DNA from 2 places in the Colwellia sp. 5_MG-2023 genome. Region 1 is predicted to be linked to the other one. Evidence: predicted binding sites of a transcription regulator. Region 1 holds the regulator's gene; the other holds the start of a gene.
The links. The regulator sigma-54, encoded in region 1, starts transcription at its own class of promoters, with help from an activator protein. The targets are predictions, from matches to a motif close to GTTGGCACGNNNNTNGNNT.

Region 1 (10,017 bases):
AAACAATATCTCGCTCACTTTTCTCTCTTAATAGCTCGGTAACATGGGGCAAGCCTTTTTGACGAATAACTCCGCCTAATTCAGCCTGTTTACTGTCGAGTAAACTAACACCTTCTGCTATCATATCAAAGGCTTTCCATTCATCTGTTTTTCTATTTTTTCTTACTTTAAATGAAACATCAATATTTTCTCTATCTGGCATAATAATACGAGTATCTACTGCAACAATTTTATTATCAGCAAAGTCCTTAGCTGGAGAGAATTCCACAACTTGATTATCATATAAGGTAAAAACTTGTGCATAAGAAGTAATTAAGTACTCTCTAAAAACCGGCACAAACTCTTTTCGTTCTTGCTCGGTAGTATTCTTTAAATGCTTACCAATAACTTTAAATGCTGAATATTGATAATTAATGTAAGGCATTAATTCTTCACGAACAATATTCTTAATAATATTTGGGTCAGCTTTTATTGCTTGTTGTTCATCAGCAAAGCGCTTAAAGGTATTACCGGCAACTTCCTTGATCATTAAATATGGGTCTTTTTTATCGACATAAATACGAGACGCATCAACAAAGTCTTCTGTTTCTTCATCTTCTATATTATTCGTTGCTTGTTGAGCTGCAAATACAAAGCTGCTTTGTATTGATAAACAAGATAAAATAACAACAAGAAATAATGTGGTTTTTAAATTTATCATTTTATGGACTTTTTCCTCTTTCATTACTAATCACCACTTCCTTGGCTAAATAAAAACTGCCCTATTAATTCTTCTAAAACTAAAGCAGGTTTGGTATCTTCAATAAAGTCATTGGGTTGAAGAATATCTAACGATTCAATCATAAAGCCAGGTTGAAGGCCTATATATTGTTCACCTAATAATCCAGCAGTTAAAATAGCGACTGACGTTGCTTCTGAAAATTGATTATATTTACTGTAAATCTCTAATGTAACCACAGGCGTATAATCTGTTTCATCAAGAGAGATATCACTAACACGACCTACAACAACGCCACCTACTTTAATAGGAGAACGAACTTTTAATCCACCAATATTATCAAACTTGGCGAAAAGGTTGTAATGCTCACCTCCCCCCGACATCCCCGTATTAGCAACTTTAAGTGCCAACACAAGTAATGCAGCAATACCTAAAGCAACAAAAAAACCTACCAATAACTCTACTTTTTTTGACAACATGTTTTCACCAAACGCCTTTTAAATTTACTTAACACCCAAACAAAGCAGGTATTCACAATCAATATTACCTTGCAAACATCAATGCCGTTAAAACAAAATCGAGTGCTAAGACTAATAACGATGATTGTACCACAGTTGAAGTTGTGGCTCTTGAAATACCTTCAGAGGTAGGTTCACAATCAAACCCTTTATAAACAGCAATCCAAGTAACAACAAAAGCAAAAACTACACTTTTGATAATACCATTTAAAATATCTTTATTAAAATCTACCTGCGCCTGCATAACAGACCAAAAAGTACCTGAATCAACTCCTAACCAGTCAACACCAACTAAATGGGCTCCTAATATCCCCACCATAGAGAATATAGCGGCTAATAGCGGTAAGCTAATAAATCCAGCCCAAAACCGTGGAGCAATCACACGGCGTAAAGGGTCTACTGCCATCATTTCTAAACTTGATAATTGTTCAGTCGCTTTCATCAAGCCTATTTCAGCTGTCAGTGCTGAACCAGCACGGCCAGCAAACAATAACGCAGCAACGACAGGACCTAATTCACGCAGCAAGGATAAGGCAACCATAGGTCCAAGACTTGCTTCTGCACCATAACTCACCAAGATGGTATAGCCTTGTAACGCTAGCACCATACCGATAAAGCCACCAGAAACAACCGTAATAACTAATGACATCACACCAATACTGTACAATTGGTTTATTAACAGTGGCGTTCCTTTGCGAATGTTAGGGATATGAAGTAATGCCGAGAGTAAAACAATAACTGCCCGCCCTAACCCACTAATTAACGCTAAAGTATTTCTACCTAATAGCTGTAATTGATTCATCAACGCTTCCCTCTTTCGCTTAACGCGTTTGAACCTTTAATTAATTCATTTTGATAATTAGGCGCTTCAAAGTGAAAAGGCACTGGGCCATCAGCCTCGCCATGCACAAACTGTTTAACCAATGAAGAGTTATGATTTCTAATTTGATCAGGAGTTCCTTGACCAATAATTTTTTGTTCCGCAATAATGTAAATGTAGTCAGCAATACTCATTACTTCTGGTACATCATGAGACACAACAACAGATGTTAAACCTAAAGCATCGCTTAACGAACGAATTAAACGAACAATTACCCCCATAGATATCGGATCTTGTCCCGCAAAAGGTTCATCGTATAAAATTAATTCAGGATCAAGTGCTATTGCACGTGCTAAAGCAACACGTCGAGCCATACCACCAGAGAGTTCATTAGGATGTAAATCTCGTGCACCGCGTAATCCTACGGCTTCAAGTTTCATCAATACTATTTTTTCAATTATAGCTTCAGGTAACTGACTATGTTCACGAATAGGAAAAGCAATATTGTCATAAACATTCATATCTGTAAAAAGCGCGCCACTTTGAAAAAGCATGCTCATACGTTTACGCGTTTCATATAGATTTTTTCGAGAAAGCTGTGGAATATCATTACCTGCAAATAAGATTTTTCCAGATTCAGGTTTAATCTGCCCGCCAATTAAACGTAATAAAGTAGTTTTGCCAATACCACTTGGCCCCATAATGGCGGTAACTTTACCTGTAGGTATAGACAAACTTATATCATTATAAATAACCCGCTCACCTCGTTTAAAGGTTAGATTATGTATATCAACTAAATTCTCATGCTTATCGTTTTCGATCATATTATTAATTATGCCTTATTGATTAAAAACGATTTTACCTGACCACCTCAAATTCTTCACTAAAAATTCACAATTTAGTGAATAATAAGCATCATTAAGTGTTAGAAAATGTAAAAAGGGATGTTTTTAGCTTTTTATATCGCTTATTTTCTTTTAATCGAATTAATTCCTTTTTTTTTCTGCTACAAACAGCGACAATTTGCACCTCAAAACTGGAGTCATAAATGTTAGAACACGTTGGAATATTATTAATTGCCCTTACTGTACTCGTGTGGAGTGCGGATAAATTTGTTTTAGGTGCATCATCATTAGCAAGAAATATAGGCGTTTCACCAATGATCATTGGTTTAACGATAGTTGCCATGGGCTCATCAGCTCCCGAAATGATGGTAGCTGCGGCAGCATCTTTGCAAGGAAGCCCTGATACAGCCATTGGTAACGCGGTTGGTTCAAATATTACCAATATAGCACTAGTGTTAGGTCTTAGCGTCTTAATAAAACCCCTAATGGTATCCTCTTCAACCATTAAACAAGAATTGCCACTTTTATTGCTATTTTCTTTAGTAGCTTACTGGATGATTTCTGATAATTTCTTTAGTTTGACTGAAGGTATTATTTTAATGGTGAGTTTTTTCGGTTTTATATCAATTTTATTAATCAAGGCCATGCGACAACGAAAAGCCAACAAAATTGATGACCCTTTAATTATTGAAGCTGAACAAGATATACCAGAAGCAACAAGTACATCCAAATCTATTTTCTGGTTAATCGTTGGTATTGTTTTATTAGTATTAAGCGCTCACTTCCTTGTTGATTCTTCAATATTTATTGCAAAAGCCTATGGTATTAGTGATCTTGTTATTGGTTTAACTATTATTGCTATTGGCACAAGCTTGCCTGAATTAGCAGCAAGTATTGCGAGCATCTTAAAGAAAGAAGATGACTTAGCGATGGGGAATATTGTCGGCTCTAACCTCTTTAACATACTAGCAGTATTGCCTTTTGCAGGTATTATCGCACCAGGCCCAATAAATCCTGAAGCATCGATTCGCGACATTCCTATTATGCTCGCAATCACAGGGTTACTATTTTTACTGTGTTTTAGCCGTAAAGCGGGCTGCTTTAGACTTACCCGCATAAAAGGTGCATTATTATTAATGTGTTTTTGTGGTTATCAAGCATTACTTTATAGCCAAACAACCATTAACTAGCACAAAATATTAGTTTAAGCTGAGCCATGAAAAACTTTAAAAAACTTGCTAAAAATGTAATTAACATTGAACAACAAGCAATTAAAGAGTTATTGCAATATATTGACCATAACTTTGAATACGCCTGTCAATTAATGTTTAACTGCCAAGGCCGTGTTATTGTTATTGGTATGGGGAAGTCGGGACATATTGGCGGTAAAATAGCAGCCACATTAGCAAGTACGGGCACCCCTGCTTTTTTTGTTCACCCAAGTGAAGCCAGTCATGGTGATCTGGGTATGATCACCAAAGACGATGTTGTACTAACAATTTCTAATTCAGGTGAAACAGGCGAAGTTCTCGCGATTACGCCTGTGATAAAACGCATTGGGGCAACACTCATCGCTATGACGGGCAATATCAACTCTACATTAGCCAAATTAGCTGATACACATATTTGTATCAAGGTTTCGGCTGAAGCTTGCCCATTAGGATTAGCTCCAACGTCCAGTACTACTGCAACATTAGTAATGGGCGATGCTATTGCCGTTGCTCTACTTAATGCTCGTGGGTTTACCGCAGATGACTTTGCTTTATCTCACCCTGGTGGTAGTTTAGGTAAACGTTTATTACTTCGCTTGAGTGATATTATGCATCAAGGCGATCGTATTCCTATTATTTCAGAAGATGCATTGATAAAAGACGCATTAGTGGAAATGTCACTTAAAGGCTTAGGCATGACCGCCGTTGTTAATAAACATAAGCAACTTGTTGGTTTATTTACTGATGGTGATTTACGGAGAATTCTTGATTTACAAATTGATATTCATCGGGACAATATAACAACCGTTATGACTAAATTCCCAACTTTAGCACAAGCAGACATGTTAGCAGCGCAAGCGCTAAATATAATGGAAGATAAAAAAATCAATGGTTTGATTATCGTTGATGAAAAACAAATACCTATTGGTGCAATGAATATGCATGACTTACTAAGATCAGGAGTTCTTTAAATGGAAAATATCACTAATACTATTCAAAATTCTAATACACTTTATGGTGATGTATCACTAAACGTATTAGAACGAGCCAAAAAAATTAAATTACTTGTTTGTGATGTTGATGGTGTTTTTTCAGATGGTCGTATTTATTTAGGTAATGATGGCGAAGAACTTAAAGCATTCCATACTAAAGATGGCTTTGGAATAAAAGCACTTGGTAATAGTGGTGTAGAGGTTGCAATAATCACTGGTAGACGTTCAGCTATTGTAGCTAACCGGATGTCAGCTTTAAATGTTAAACACATTATACAAGGGCAAGAAGATAAATTGCCTGCACTGATGACTTTAATTCAAAAACTTAATTTAACCCCTGATGAAGTAGCTTACATAGGAGACGATATTCCAGACTTAGCATGTATTTTACACGTTGGTTTAGGTATTGCTGTGTCTGATGCACATCCAGCTGTATCAGCAAAAGCTAATTATACAAGCTTTATTAATGGTGGTTTCGGCGCAGTACGAGAAGTTTGCGACTTGATAATGCAATGTCAAGACACTATTGATAATGCTACAGGCGCGAGTGTATGACACGGATAAATTTTTTAGCCTTTTTAATCTTGCTATTGGCCGCTACGGTTTATGGAATAATCGAATGGCGACAGTCAAAAATAATACCAGGTGAAGTCATCGACAGTGAACTCACACCTGACTTTATAGCGGAAGCACTTAAAACTGATATTTACACCGATTCAGGCGTACTTTCACATGCTATTATTGCTAAGAGAATGGAGCATTATGCCAAACTTGAACTAACACACTTCGAGCTACCTAAGTACACATTGTATCCCCAAGCATCATCGAAAGATAATATTGACGGCTCCGATTTAGCAAATGAAAATAGCTCGAGTAACAAACTAACAAAAAATGCACCATGGAAGCTTAGCGCTAAAGAAGCAACGCTATATAAAAATAATAGGGTTATTTTAAATCATCGAGTACACTTAAGTGCAACTGATAAAAATAGTTTAATACAAGAAATTCATTGCAAATATTTAGAGCTTGATTTAAATACTAATATCATTAGCTCAGATCAAACGGTAATGGTGCAAGGAAAAGACTTCACTATGTATGGCTCAGGTTTAATAATTGACTTAAACACTAAACAGATGACATTAACCGAACATGTACGTACTATTTACAAAAAAAATAATGGTTACCCTCTAAATGACAATTAAAAAAATTAGCAAAGGTTTCTTATTAAGCTCATTACTGCTCTCGTTAGCACTTCCAGTATGCGCGGCTAAGAAAGATCTCACACAAGAAATCACGATAAAATCGAAACGTCAATCAGCTGATTTAAAAAATAAAATAGCGAGTTATTTAGATGACGTTAGTATAAACCAAGGCTCTATTTCGATTAGTGCTGATATTGTTCAAGTTTACAGTAAAGTTGATGATAAAACTCAACAAAAACAAGACACTTACCTTGCCAAAGGTGAACCTGCTGTTTTCAAACAACAATTAGAAGATGGTAGTTTAATCAGCTTGCAAGCTAATGAGATAACCTATCAACCAGATCAAAATATCATTACCATCTCAGGTAATGCGCAAGTACAACAAGCAGGTAGTAAAGTGACAGGAGAAATAATCACTTACAATACGCTAAATGAGAAATTGGAAGCTATCAGTAGTGATAATGATTCAGTAACCACTGTTTTGCAGCCAGCTCAAATAAAAGCTCAACAAGATAAGAAAAGTAATGACAGTAACAAGCAATAATAATAACGGCGAAGCTAATAATTCGACTTTGATAGCTAAAAACCTATCAAAAGCTTACAAAAGCAAAAAAGTTGTTAAAAACGTTAGTTTAGCGGTAAGCTCAGGACAAATTGTTGGCTTACTGGGGCCTAATGGAGCAGGAAAAACGACTTCTTTTTACATGATTGTTGGCTTAGTACCCAATGATAATGGCCAAATAATGCTGAATGACGAAGATGTAACACTATCGCCTATGCATGAACGCGCACGTCGAGGTATTGGGTATTTACCTCAAGAAGCCTCTATTTTTAGAAAACTAACCGTTACTGAAAATATTATGGCAATATTACAAATTCGAAAAGGCCTTAATGAAAATGAAAGGCAAACAAAATTAGAGCACCTCTTAGAAGAATTTAATATCAGCCATATTAAAGATAATTTAGGTATGAGTTTATCAGGAGGGGAAAGAAGACGCGTAGAAATAGCCCGTGCTTTAGCAGCAGATCCTGAATTTATATTACTTGATGAACCTTTTGCAGGTGTTGACCCTATTTCTGTCGGCGACATAAAAAAAATAATTATTCATCTTAAAAACCGTGGTCTTGGTATCTTAATAACTGACCACAATGTTCGTGAAACACTTGATGTATGTGAGCATGCTTACATTGTTAGTCACGGTGAAATAATAGCAGAAGGAGATTCTAATCAAATTCTTGCTAATCAAAAGGTAAGAGATGTATACCTAGGCGAGCAATTCACGCTATAGTTAACATATATAATAAATTCGTAGACTATACTTGCTCTAAGTTAGTAACTATAAACAATAATAACAGGAATTAAGACAACGTAGATGCGCCCAACTCTGCAACTCCGGATAGGACAACAACTAACCATGACGCCACAACTGCAACAAGCTATAAAGCTTTTGCAGTTATCGACGTTAGAGCTTCAACAAGAAATTCAAGAAGTACTTGAAAGTAATCCTCTGCTTGAAATTAATGATCAAGAAACCTCAGATAATAATTCAGAGGATAGTAGAGATAAACTTGAAGAAGCTTTTTCAGCCACCATCACAGAACGATCTACCAGTGATGGAAGTGAAGATTCATCAGCCTCTATTGATGAGATAAGTACAACAGAAGCAATGGAGAAAAATGACATACCAGAAGAGTTGAACATTGATACAACTTGGGAAGAAAGTTACAGTGCTGGTACGTCAAATACAGGGGCAATTAGTAGCCCAAGTGAAGATTACACCTATCAAGGTGAAACGATCGATTCAATACAAGATCACCTTTTATGGCAAATGGAATTAACGCCATTTTCAGAAACTGATCGCACGGTTGCTATCGCTATTATAGAGGCTGTTGATGAAGCAGGTTATCTTACGGTATCGAGTGAAGAAATATTAGAAAGTGTTGGTATAGAAGGACTGGAACTTGATGAAGTCGAAGCGGTATTAAAACGTATTAATGTCTTTGATCCTGTTGGTGTTGCAGCCCGTTCTATCGCTGATTGTTTAATTATTCAATTAAATCAGTTTGATCCTGAAACCCCTTACTTAAAAGAAAGTAAATTAATTATCGGCGAGCATATCGACTTACTCGGTAATCGTGACTATCGACAATTAATGCGTAAAACTCGCCTCAAAGAAGAACAGTTACGTGAAGTAATGCGTTTGATACAGAGCTTAAATCCTCGTCCTGGTGATGCAGTAGTGAAAAGCGATGATCAATATGTTATTCCTGATGTTTCCGTAGAAAAGAAAAATGGTCGTTGGGTTGTCGAATTAAACCCTGATACTGCTCCTAAGCTATCAGTAAATCAACAATATGCTGCCATGACAAAAACAACAAAATCTTCTAGTAATGACGGACAGTTTATTCGAACAAACTTACAAGAAGCTAAATGGTTTATTAAAAGTTTAGAGTCACGTAATGATACTTTACTTAAAGTATCTAACTGCATTGTACAACGTCAACAAGGCTTTTTAGAACATGGCGCTGAAGCGATGCGACCTATGGTATTAAATGATATTGCTGAAGCCGTGGATATGCATGAGTCAACTATATCTCGCGTAACTACGCAAAAATATATGCACACGCCTAGAGGTATTTTTGAATTAAAATACTTTTTTTCAAGTCATGTTAGTACCGAAAATGGAGGTGAATGTTCATCAACTGCCATACGTTCATTAATTAAAAAACTCATTTTAGCAGAAACACCCGCTAAACCGCTCAGTGATAGCAAAATGGCAGACTTACTAGCACAACAAGGAATTAATGTTGCTAGACGTACTATAGCTAAGTATCGTGAATCCTTATCTATACCACCGTCCAACCAACGTAAGAGTTTATTATAGCCTGTGACTTTATTTTCTGAATTAACTAGAGAAGGAACATACTTATGCAAATTAACCTTACCGGTCACCATGTAGAAGTAACGTCATCATTACGCGATTGTGTTGAAACAAAATTAGCTAAATTAGAGCGACATTTTGATCATATCAATAATGTTCATGTAGTCTTGACTGTTGAAAAGTTAGAACAGATAGCTGAAGCAACTATACATTTAAAAGGCAGTGAAATTCATGCTTCAGCAGTAAGTGCTGATATGTATACCTCGATAGATACTTTGGTGGATAAACTAGATCGCCAAGTACTCAAATACAAAGGCAAAATAACACAACATTAGTTTTATCCATTATAATTATGACACTACAAAATATATTAACACTGAACTGCACACGTTGTGCAGTTCCAGTTCAAAGCAAAAAGCGTTTACTTGAACTAATTTGCCAACTTGCCGCCAATGAACTAATTGACTCTAACCCAACAGATCTATTAGATAGCTTAATGAATAGAGAGAAAATGGGGAGTACTGGTATCGGCAACGGTATCGCTATCCCTCACGGCAGACTAAACAATACAGACAAAGCTATTGCCGTGTTTTTAACTACTGAAAACGCAATTGACTTCGACGCAATTGATAATAGACCTGTTGATATATTTATTTGCCTATTTGTACCTGAAGACAATACGCAAGCGCATTTAGAAACGTTGCAAAGTATTGCCAAACTATTTAGTGATCGCAAAACAGCTAAAAAAGTTCGTAAATGCACTAGCCAACAAGAGATGTTTGATCTTATTCAACAAACCGCTTAATCAATAAGTTGAAATATATTTCTA
Region 2 (10,017 bases), on a different contig from region 1:
TAAATGATTTATATGGGCATCCTTTTGGAGATGAAGTAATTCGCCAAGTAGCAAACATAGGTGCTAATATTTTAAGAAAAGAAGATGTAATTGGTCGTGTTGGTGGTGAAGAGTTTCTTTGTGTTTTGCCAAGGATTGATGCTGTACAAAGTTTGCATATTGCGCAGCGTTTTGTAAACACTGTTAATCAGCACGAGTTCATTACTGAAAGCAATAATGGTGATATTCAAAAAATTCAAGTGAGCGTAAGCATAGGTTTAGCAACAACTTCTAAAAAGGTTAACACGAGTACTGAGCTTTATTTGCAAGCAGATAAAGCGCTTTATCACGCAAAGCGTAGTGGTAAAAACCGCGCTATACAATATCAAGAGTCTATGCAATATATGAATAACAGCAAAAAAAATTACGAAATTCCTACATTTGATGAGAAATAATTACTTAAGTCAATCAGTCTCATCACCCTCTTTTTTAGCGTCTGTACCTTTATTCAATTGTGCTATCACGTTACTGCAAGACTATATAAAAGAGTTAGGTTATCAGCCTCAAATTCATTTTGAACTTGAGGGGTGCTATCAAGTAAATAATGCAAAAAGTCTTACACAAAAGTTAAACTTTGATCTTATTAATCAGTATTTACGTAGTGTAGATATAGACGGTGAAATTGTCAGTGAATATTGGCGAAACCAATGGGAGTACGTTTCTTTATTTAATGGCCAAAGTCCGCTAAAAGAAGCAATGAATTTGCATCAAATGCTTACTCAGTTGCCACAAATATTTCAACGGTTGTATGGTCAACATGGTGTTATTAATACGTTAATTGAACCGGTAGTTTGGTCTGGTGACCAAGGTAAGTTAGCAACCGGTTCTAGTCAAATTTTTACCGATGACACGAGAGCTGTTCATATCCCTAATGCTATTCAACTTAATGCTAGCGTGCTTAATAAGCAAGGCATGAACCTTATTGCAGAAAAAAACTTTGGTGAATACTTACAGTTTTGTTTTTTACGTACTAGCTTTGAATGTTCTTTATTATATTTACCGGAAGAAGCTGCTTTTGAACGCTTATTACTGAAAAGTTATTACGGTTTAGCTCAAGAGTTATGTTCACCAATCGATATTTCAGGGGGGCATCAAGGAAGTATCGCTTTATATCAAAAGCTGGGGAAGCATAATCAGAATATGGGGGAAGAGCCTTTGCTGTTTGACAGATATAACAAGGTTATTTCTGTACAGCAAAACTGGCAGAAAACGGCTAGAATTGAACATAGATTAGGTGCTTCCAGCCTTTATTATAATCCCTATGTCAATGTGATATATGGCTTATTAAATATTGTAGATGCTATTGAAGCTTACGAAAATGATAAGTGCTTATCTGTGCCGAGGTTTGTCTCAAGCACTTTACCTAAGTCATTATTTACTCATAACGATGATATCGTTTCTCTTGGCGCTATCGATATATTTACTGCAAGTTCATGGTTTAGCGAAAGTTTAAATACAGTCCAAGAAAAATACAGTAAAACTAATTCAACACTCGTACTTGAAAGCCCAATGTTGCTGGGTAATAAAATTAAGCAAATAATATTAAATACTTATCAAGTAAATATAACAAAATAAGAAATGATTTATGGAAATAAAACCTATAAAGGCTCCTTCATTAAATGGCACTGATGTTAAGGCTAAAAAGCAAGAGCTTAAAAAGTATTTCAGACAAACATGGACAGAATATGAGTCACTATTTTCTCTGATAAATAGTGATAGTGCTTATTTTTTAAGGCCGGAGCCTCTTCGTCACCCGTTAATTTTTTATTATGGACACACGGCTAGTTTTTATATTAATAAGCTTATGCTAGGTAAGTTTATTGCAACACGTATTAATGATCGCATAGAAGCTATTTGTGCGGTTGGTGTTGATGAGATGAGTTGGGATGATTTAAACGATGAGCATTATGATTGGCCGACAGTTGCTGAAGTTAAATGTTATCGAGATCAAGTTGCAATCCTGATTGAAAATCTTATTGATGATATGGAGTTATCGTTGCCGATAACAAAAAATTCACTTGCGTGGATTATTCTGATGGGTTGTGAACATGAGCGAATTCATATTGAAACATCATCCGTTATTATGCGTATGCTACCTTTGCAATACCTTAGTGAGAGTGAAGACTGGCCTACCTGTAAAAAGAGTGCTGATGCGCCCGAAAATAGATTAGTATCGATCAAAGGTAGGCTCGTCGAGTTTGGTAAACCTAAAAGTGATGACTCATTCGGATGGGATAATGAATATGGCTATAACACCCTCAATTTAGATGACTTTAAGGTTTCTAAATACTTAGTGTCTAATCAAGAGTATCTAGCATTTGTTAATGCTGGAGGATACCAAAACCTAACATTTTGGACAGAAGAAGGGCAACAATGGTTACGTTTTTCTAAAGCGAGTAAGCCCTATTTTTGGGTAGAAAAGAGAAGTGAAACTAATGAGAAATTATATTGGCAACGTAATTTACTGAATGAAATCCCGTTACCTTTAAATTGGCCAGTAGAAGTTAATTACTTAGAAGCTAAAGCTTTTTGTCAATGGAAAAACAGCCAGGTTGCCGATACTGAAAGCCAATATATACGCTTACTTACTGAAGCTGAATGGTTATGCTTACGTGATAAAGTTGATGGTGATTTAGCTTCTTGGGAGCAAACACCGGGCAATTTAAACCGTGAACATTATGCATCTTCTTGTCCTATAGATGAATTTGAGCATGATGGCGTATTTGATGTAATTGGAAATGTTTGGCAATGGACTGAATCAACTATTGATGGCTTTGAAGGTTTTGAAGTTCACCCATTATATGATGATTTTTCTACACCGACCTTTGATGGTAAGCATAATTTAATTAAAGGTGGTTCTTGGATTTCTACAGGAAACGAAGCTCAAAAATATTCTCGTTATGCATTTAGACGGCACTTTTTTCAACATGCTGGCTTTCGTTATGTGCAAAGCAATAATAAAAGAATACCAAATCTTGATGCTAACCCTTATGAAACTGACCGTGATATTTGCCAGCAACTCCATGCTCAATATTCGTTGAAAACGGAATCATTTATTAATGAAATTTTTAATGCACCCATTAAAAATTATAGTCAGCAAATATCTGACTATATTCTAGGCGCTATGGAAAAACATAATATAGCCGCCGATAAATGTTTGGATTTAGGTTGTAGTGTGGGCAGAAGTAGTTTTATTTTAGCCCAGTATTTTAATCAAGTGGATAGCGTTGATTTTTCTGCGCGTTATATACGTCATGGTGTTAGCTTGCAACAAGGAAACGCCGTTCGCTATTGCTTAGAAAATGAAGGGGATATAGTTGATTATTATGAGGTTAGTTTAAAGTCGCTTGGCTTACCTTCTCACAATAATATACATTTTAGCCAAGGAGACGCGGGTAACCTAAAAAGTGGTTTTGATAACTATGATGTTATTTTAGCTCAACAGGTACTCGAGAGTAGTTATAATCCGCGTCAATTTTTACAAACAGCTCATCAACGCATAAAAAGCGAAGGTTTGCTTGTGATTGTTTCTGATTATTACTTTGGTGAACACCATACCGCAAAGAATAACTGGTTAGGAGGAGTAAAAGTTAATGGTGAAAATGTGACTGGCTTTGACGGATTGTCGGAGCAATTAGCGCCTCATTTTAACTTAGTTGCCCAACAAGAACTAACGCGGGTGATTCAAGTCAATCAACGTAATTTTATTTTAAAGCGTCCTCAATTAAGTATTTGGCAGTTAAAGTAACTCATTAATACTCCTCTTCTTATCTTTTGCACCAAATATAATCTCAGCAGATAATTGCTGTGCAATTTTGGTGCAACGTTTAATGTTTCTAAGTGTAACAAAAACACAAATTGTTGATATTGTTCGTTTAATTTTTATGGCACATGAATTGAATTATATAGTTCAATATTAACTAAAATTAAAAATAAGAGGTCTACAGTGAAAATAGTTAACGCAATAATTAAACCGTTCAAACTCGATGATGTTCGTGAAGCCATCTCTGAAATCGGTGTTGAAGGGATAACTGTTAGTGAAGTGAAAGGTTTTGGTCGTCAAAAAGGACATACAGAATTATATCGTGGTGCAGAATATCAAGTAGATTTCTTACCAAAAGTTAAACTTGAAATTGCTGTTAATGACGACATAGTTGAACGCTTAGTTGAAGCAATTAGTAAAGCAGCGTACACAGGTAAAATTGGCGATGGCAAAATCTTTGTCTATAACCTTGAACAAGCCATTCGCATTCGTACAGGTGAGCAGGATTCAGAGGCTATTTAATCTGTATTCATATTGCTTGCTGTAAAGCTAGGTAATGAATTCACATTAGTAGACTTAAATACTTCGGCTTTGTGTTTTCATTCAAATTTAATCTTACAGCTCATACCTGACCAATTACTGTTACAAAAATTATTATAGGATCAATTATGGAACAAAATATTTTTCAACTTCAATATGCTATGGATACATTCTATTTCTTAGTTTGTGGTGCCTTAGTAATGTGGATGGCCGCTGGCTTCTCAATGTTAGAAGCAGGTTTAGTTAGATCTAAAAACACAACTGAAATTTTAACTAAAAACGTTGCTTTGTATGCTATTGCTTGTGTTATGTACCTAGTAGTAGGTTACGATATTATGTATGGCGGCGGTGTTTTCTTAAGTGGTATTGGCCTTGATGGTGCTGCTGATGCAGACGCTTTAGTTAGTACGGTATTAGCTGAATCTGCCGAAGCGGGTTTCGATGGCGGTGCGGTTTATGCAAATGCAGCTGACTTCTTCTTCCAAGTAGTATTTGTAGCAACAGCTATGTCTATTGTTTCAGGTGCTGTAGCTGAACGTATGAAATTATGGGCATTTTTAGCTTTCACAGTTATCTTAACTGGTTTTATCTACCCAATGGAAGGTAGCTGGACTTGGAATGGTGATGCTGTATTTGGTTTATATACATTAGGTGACCTAGGTTTCTCTGATTTTGCTGGTTCAGGTATTGTTCATATGGCTGGTGCTTCTGCTGCTTTAGCAGGTGTTTTATTACTTGGTGCACGTAAAGGTAAATATACTAAAGATGGAAAAATAAACGCTATCCCGGGTGCTAATTTACCAATGGCTACCTTAGGTACATTTATCTTATGGATGGGTTGGTTTGGTTTTAATGGTGGTTCTGTATTAAAACTTGCTGATATTAACAGTGCTAACTCAGTAGCTATGGTGTTCTTAAACACTAACGCAGCGGCGGCAGCAGGTGCAATTGCAGCGCTTGTTTTTGCTAAAATCTTATTTAAGAAAGCTGATTTAACCATGACATTAAATGGTGCACTAGCAGGTCTAGTTGCTATTACAGCTGAACCTTCAACACCAACACCATTACAAGCAACAATATTTGGCGCAATTGGTGGTATTATTGTTGTTCTTTCAGTTATTGCTTTAGATAAAGCTAAGATTGATGATCCAGTAGGTGCTATATCGGTTCATGGTGTTGTAGGTTTCTTTGGCCTAATGATTGTTCCAATTACTAATTCAGGTTCTAGCTTTAGTGGTCAGTTAATTGGTGCAGCCACTATCTTTGTTTGGGTATTTGTAACTAGCTTTGTAGTTTGGTTCGCATTGAAGAAAATTATTGGACTTCGTGTAACTGAAGAAGAAGAATATGAAGGTGTTGACCAAGCTGAATGTGGTATGGAAGCTTACCCAGAATTCACTCGAGGTTAATATTAATATACTGATATTAGCACTCTAAGATTGGTATATGTTAAAGTAATAACTGAATATTATTACTAAAAAAAGCAGCGATTTCGCTGCTTTTTTTTTGTCTTGTTCGGCATGACTTTAATTTTCTATGAATATCTTCTTATTAACAAAGGAATTAAGCTCAGCAGAATAAACCAAGCAAAAGTACCGCCACCACTACTATCATTATCAGGCGTAGGTGTTGGTTCAGTAGGTGCTGTGATTAGCGTGTTTCTAACAGGAGATAAATCACCATCAGTTACTTCAGCGGAGTCGACAATAACAATTTGTTCAACAATCACAAAGTTTTCTATACCAGGCGTTGCTAAATCACTACATTGTTGATCATCCGCAATAACCATTGGTATGCCTTCTAAATTTGCAGAATTACATAAAGTAAGTTGAGCTATGTTATCAATGGTTGTCATACCATCACCAATAACTTGGCCAAAAACAGTAAAGCCACTATTTTGTAAGTCTAGGTTGCTAGCGTTATCAGCTAAATTGAAGAACCATTGATCTGTTGCACTGTCAGGATCTCCGCCAAGCTTAGCCATGGCAATAGTGCCTCTGACATTAGAATATATTGGCTCGTTAATCACTGCCGGGTTTGTTTCGATTCGAGTTAGCGGAAAATTACCTTCGAATGTATATCCACCGCCTTGTACAACAAAGTTGGATGAAACACGGTGTACTACTGAATTAGTATAATGCTGCTCTTCAACATATTGAAGAAAGTTATTAACTGTTTCAGGGGTACTACTATCGAATAAATTAACTTGAAAATTTCCTTGTGAGGTTTGAAACTCAACAATTGTCGCATTTACAAGTGTGGTAAAACTAATGGATAACAATATGGTATAAATAAATTTTTTAAACATGATATACAGCCTATATAAGAAACATTGCTGCATCATAGTCGTAGTTGTATAATTATTCAATCATGCTCGTACTCATTACTAAACAGTTACATTCAAGAATTATTAGTGCTATAACTGAACAAGGTACTTCCTTTAATTCATCATCTATTTCCTCAAGGCATACTATGTGGCGCATCTTGTTGCTATTTATATTAATATTTACCGTTGCATTAAATGTTCGGGCGCAAAATATCGAAAATGAGTTGGAAGAGATCGGACAGCAAGCCAATAAAGCTATGGCGATCGTTAAACTCAGTCAATTACTTGAAAGTGAAAAACTGAATAAAACCCAGCGTATTAGAATACTTATACAACAAAGCAATGCTTATTTTACCTTGAGTAATTTACAAAAAGCGTTGGAAATAATTCAACAAGCGAAAGCCCTACTTGATGAGAATAGTTTGTCACAACTACAAGCCGATGTTGACAAACTAATGGGCATTATCTTGTATTTTCAAGGTGAATATGCTCAATCTTTAGTTGCGTATGAAGCAGCGTTAAATTATTTTCAACAGCAAGTTTTCTCAGCAGAAAAAGCAATTAAACAAGCTCACTTATTAAACAATATTGCATTGGTGCAAACGTCTAAAGGGGATTCGCTTGCAGCATTGAAAGCTTATAAAGAAGCTGATGAGTTGTATCAATATTATGGTAGTGAAGTTGATAAAATCGATGTTCGCTATAACCTTGCTGTACTTTATTTAAGTCTGCGTCGTTATGATATTGCTATTAACATGTTTGAAGAGGTAATTAGCAAGAGGGAGGTTTTAAATGATGAACACGGCATTGCTAAAGCTTCCGCTGGTATTGGGGTTTCTTATAAACAATCAGGCCAATATCAGAAGGCCGAGAGCTATGTAATGAAAGCATTAACATACTTTCGAAACAATGATTACCATATTGATGCTGCTTCACAATTTCATAATTTAGCAGAAATAAACTATGAACTGTCTAATCTAGATAAAGCTTCAGAATATGCTAACTTAGGTGTGGAATTAAGTAAAAAAATAGGTCATCAAATGACTTATGGAGGTAGCTTACACACTTTAGCGAAAATTTATTTTTATCAAGGTGATATTGAACGCTCTCATATGTATTTAGATCTATCGAATGCGGTCGCAAAAAAAATGGGTTTCCAACAGCTAATTAATGGTAATTTAGGATTAAGTGCGTTGCTTTATGCTGCAGATGGAGAGACAGCAAAAGCATTAATGACTCAATTAGCTTACCAAAAGGAACGTTTAAAGTTATCAAACGAAACACTTAATGAGCAAATAGCACAATTTGAATCTGTACAACTTAGCCAACAAGTAAAAAGTCTGCAGCAAAGTAAGAAGCTACAGGAGTTAGAGTCTACTAAGGCAGATCAACAGCGCGAATTTATTATACTTATCTTCGCTTTTTTATTAACGGTATTGTTTTTGATATATCGACGCTATTTGGAAAGAAGGTTAACCAAAAAACTAGAAAATAGAGTAAAACAACGTACTGAAGCGTTAGAGTTTCTAACAAAAGAATTACAAGATGCCAGTATGGTTAAAAGCCAATTTTTAGCCAATATGAGTCATGAGATTCGAACACCACTTACCGCGGTTCTAGGACAAGCAGAAGCGATTATTCATGGCGATTTCGATAATGAAGATTTGCTCCATGAAGTTGAAGTTATTCATAATAATAGCTTACATCTACTACAACTAATTAATGATATTTTAGATTTAAGTAAAATAGAAGCGAATAAATTTGAACTCGAGAATAGACGTCAAGATTTACATACAATCGTAGATAAATTAAATGATATGTTTACTGAGCAAGCGCAACGTAAAAATTTATCATTTACAGTAAGCCATCATCTACCAACTCCCTTTATTATCGATATCGATGGTTTACGGTTAAAACAGATTTTGATAAATCTATGCTCTAATGCTATTAAATTTACCAAAGAAGGCTGGGTTTCGTTAGATATTGCCATTATAGATAAAACATTACTATTTACTGTCACCGATACAGGAATAGGAATGAATAAAAAGCAAATGGCAAAAATGTTTAATATATTCACCCAAGGTGATAATAGTATTAGCCGACGTTTTTCTGGCTCAGGATTAGGGCTATTTTTATCTGATCAACTAGCAAAAGTAATGTCAGGAAAAATAACGGTTACTAGTCAATTGAATCAAGGCAGTACTTTTGTTCTCAAATTACCTTTTGGCGAGGTGTATTCTGTTTTAGATGGTGTTGAGAATAATGAACAAGCACTCGGTATTCGTGTTAACAAAAAGCAGTATACCGGTAAAATATTACTGGCAGATGATCATGATGATAACCGCCGTTTAATTGCTCGTTTACTCACTAACTTAGGTCTAGAGGTGCTTGAAGCATCTAATGGAATAGAGGCAGTCGAGTTATGTAATGAGCATAAACCAATAATAACGTTATTAGATATCCAAATGCCTAGAATGGATGGCATACAAGCATTAGAAGCGTTGCGAGAGAAGGGCTGTGATCGCCCTATTTATGCATTAACCGCTAATGCTATGGCACATGAAATTGCACAATACCTAGCGTTAGGTTTTGCTGGGCATCTTAAAAAACCTATTGAACGAGAGGTTTTTATTGCCACTATTGCTCAGCATTATCCTGAGAAGGCTAGTATTGACAAAAACAATGTTGAAAAAGGTAACATCGGATCCGCGAATTTTGAAGCTAATGTATTACTTGAACAAAAAGTAGATGACATAGATATATCGGATATTACTAAGTCATTTATAAATAATTTATCGCAAGATAAGCAAGAATTGATAGATTATCGTCATAATAATGAATATAAAGCGTTAGCTAAATTAGCACATAAAATTTCAGGTGCGGCACAAATGTTTGGTTTTATAGAAATATCACAAAGTGCTATGGAACTTGAAAGTGCTATTAAGAAACAAAAATTAGAGATTGTTGACGACTTGACTCATTGCTTAATTGATGAAATAAATCTTGTTCTAAGCAATTCTCATAAAGATAAAGATAAAGATAAAGATAAAGATTAATTTACCTAATTTTAATAGACTGTAAGTCAGTTATAAAACTGTATTTTATTTATAGTTTTAACAGCTCTATAGATACTCGCATTTTGATTGGATTTAGGTATATACTCTTCTAATAAAACATAAAATTACTATCAGGATTTCAAATGGCTAGAGAACAATTTGGTGTTTGTGCAGAGCCAAACTTACATGGCAGTTATTTACTTTTTAATGTGTTAGATAATAGAAATGCATTTATTCGGACTGCTTTGTCTCGCTTACCTGAATTATTTGATGATTATGCAGATCAATTTTCA

Region 2: a site for sigma-54 is predicted at 3,923-3,941, ahead of glnK (P-II family nitrogen regulator). Genes of this name have one in related genera too.

What each region holds. Positions count from the first base shown of each region.
Region 1 covers NZ_JAUOPW010000004.1:26,900-36,916, reverse strand. The annotation lists gene Q4496_RS04805 (phospholipid-binding protein MlaC) at 1-700, opposite strand, end outside; gene mlaD (outer membrane lipid asymmetry maintenance protein MlaD) at 727-1,197, opposite strand; gene mlaE (lipid asymmetry maintenance ABC transporter permease subunit MlaE) at 1,262-2,041, opposite strand; gene mlaF (phospholipid ABC transporter ATP-binding protein MlaF) at 2,038-2,880, opposite strand; gene Q4496_RS04785 (calcium/sodium antiporter) at 3,105-4,091, shown strand; gene Q4496_RS04780 (KpsF/GutQ family sugar-phosphate isomerase) at 4,118-5,083, shown strand; gene kdsC (3-deoxy-manno-octulosonate-8-phosphatase KdsC) at 5,084-5,659, shown strand; gene lptC (LPS export ABC transporter periplasmic protein LptC) at 5,656-6,306, shown strand; gene lptA (lipopolysaccharide transport periplasmic protein LptA) at 6,296-6,850, shown strand; gene lptB (LPS export ABC transporter ATP-binding protein) at 6,831-7,595, shown strand; gene Q4496_RS04755 (RNA polymerase factor sigma-54) at 7,680-9,191, shown strand; gene hpf (ribosome hibernation promoting factor) at 9,236-9,523, shown strand; gene ptsN (PTS IIA-like nitrogen regulatory protein PtsN) at 9,541-9,993, shown strand.
Region 2 covers NZ_JAUOPW010000010.1:66,771-76,787, forward strand. The annotation lists gene Q4496_RS09130 (diguanylate cyclase) at 1-434, shown strand, start outside; gene Q4496_RS09135 (hypothetical protein) at 424-1,614, shown strand; gene ovoA (5-histidylcysteine sulfoxide synthase) at 1,625-3,787, shown strand; gene glnK (P-II family nitrogen regulator) at 3,986-4,324, shown strand; gene Q4496_RS09150 (ammonium transporter) at 4,471-5,751, shown strand; gene Q4496_RS09155 (peptidylprolyl isomerase) at 5,877-6,650, opposite strand; gene Q4496_RS09160 (ATP-binding protein) at 6,815-9,724, shown strand; gene Q4496_RS09165 (Dyp-type peroxidase) at 9,868-10,017, shown strand, end outside.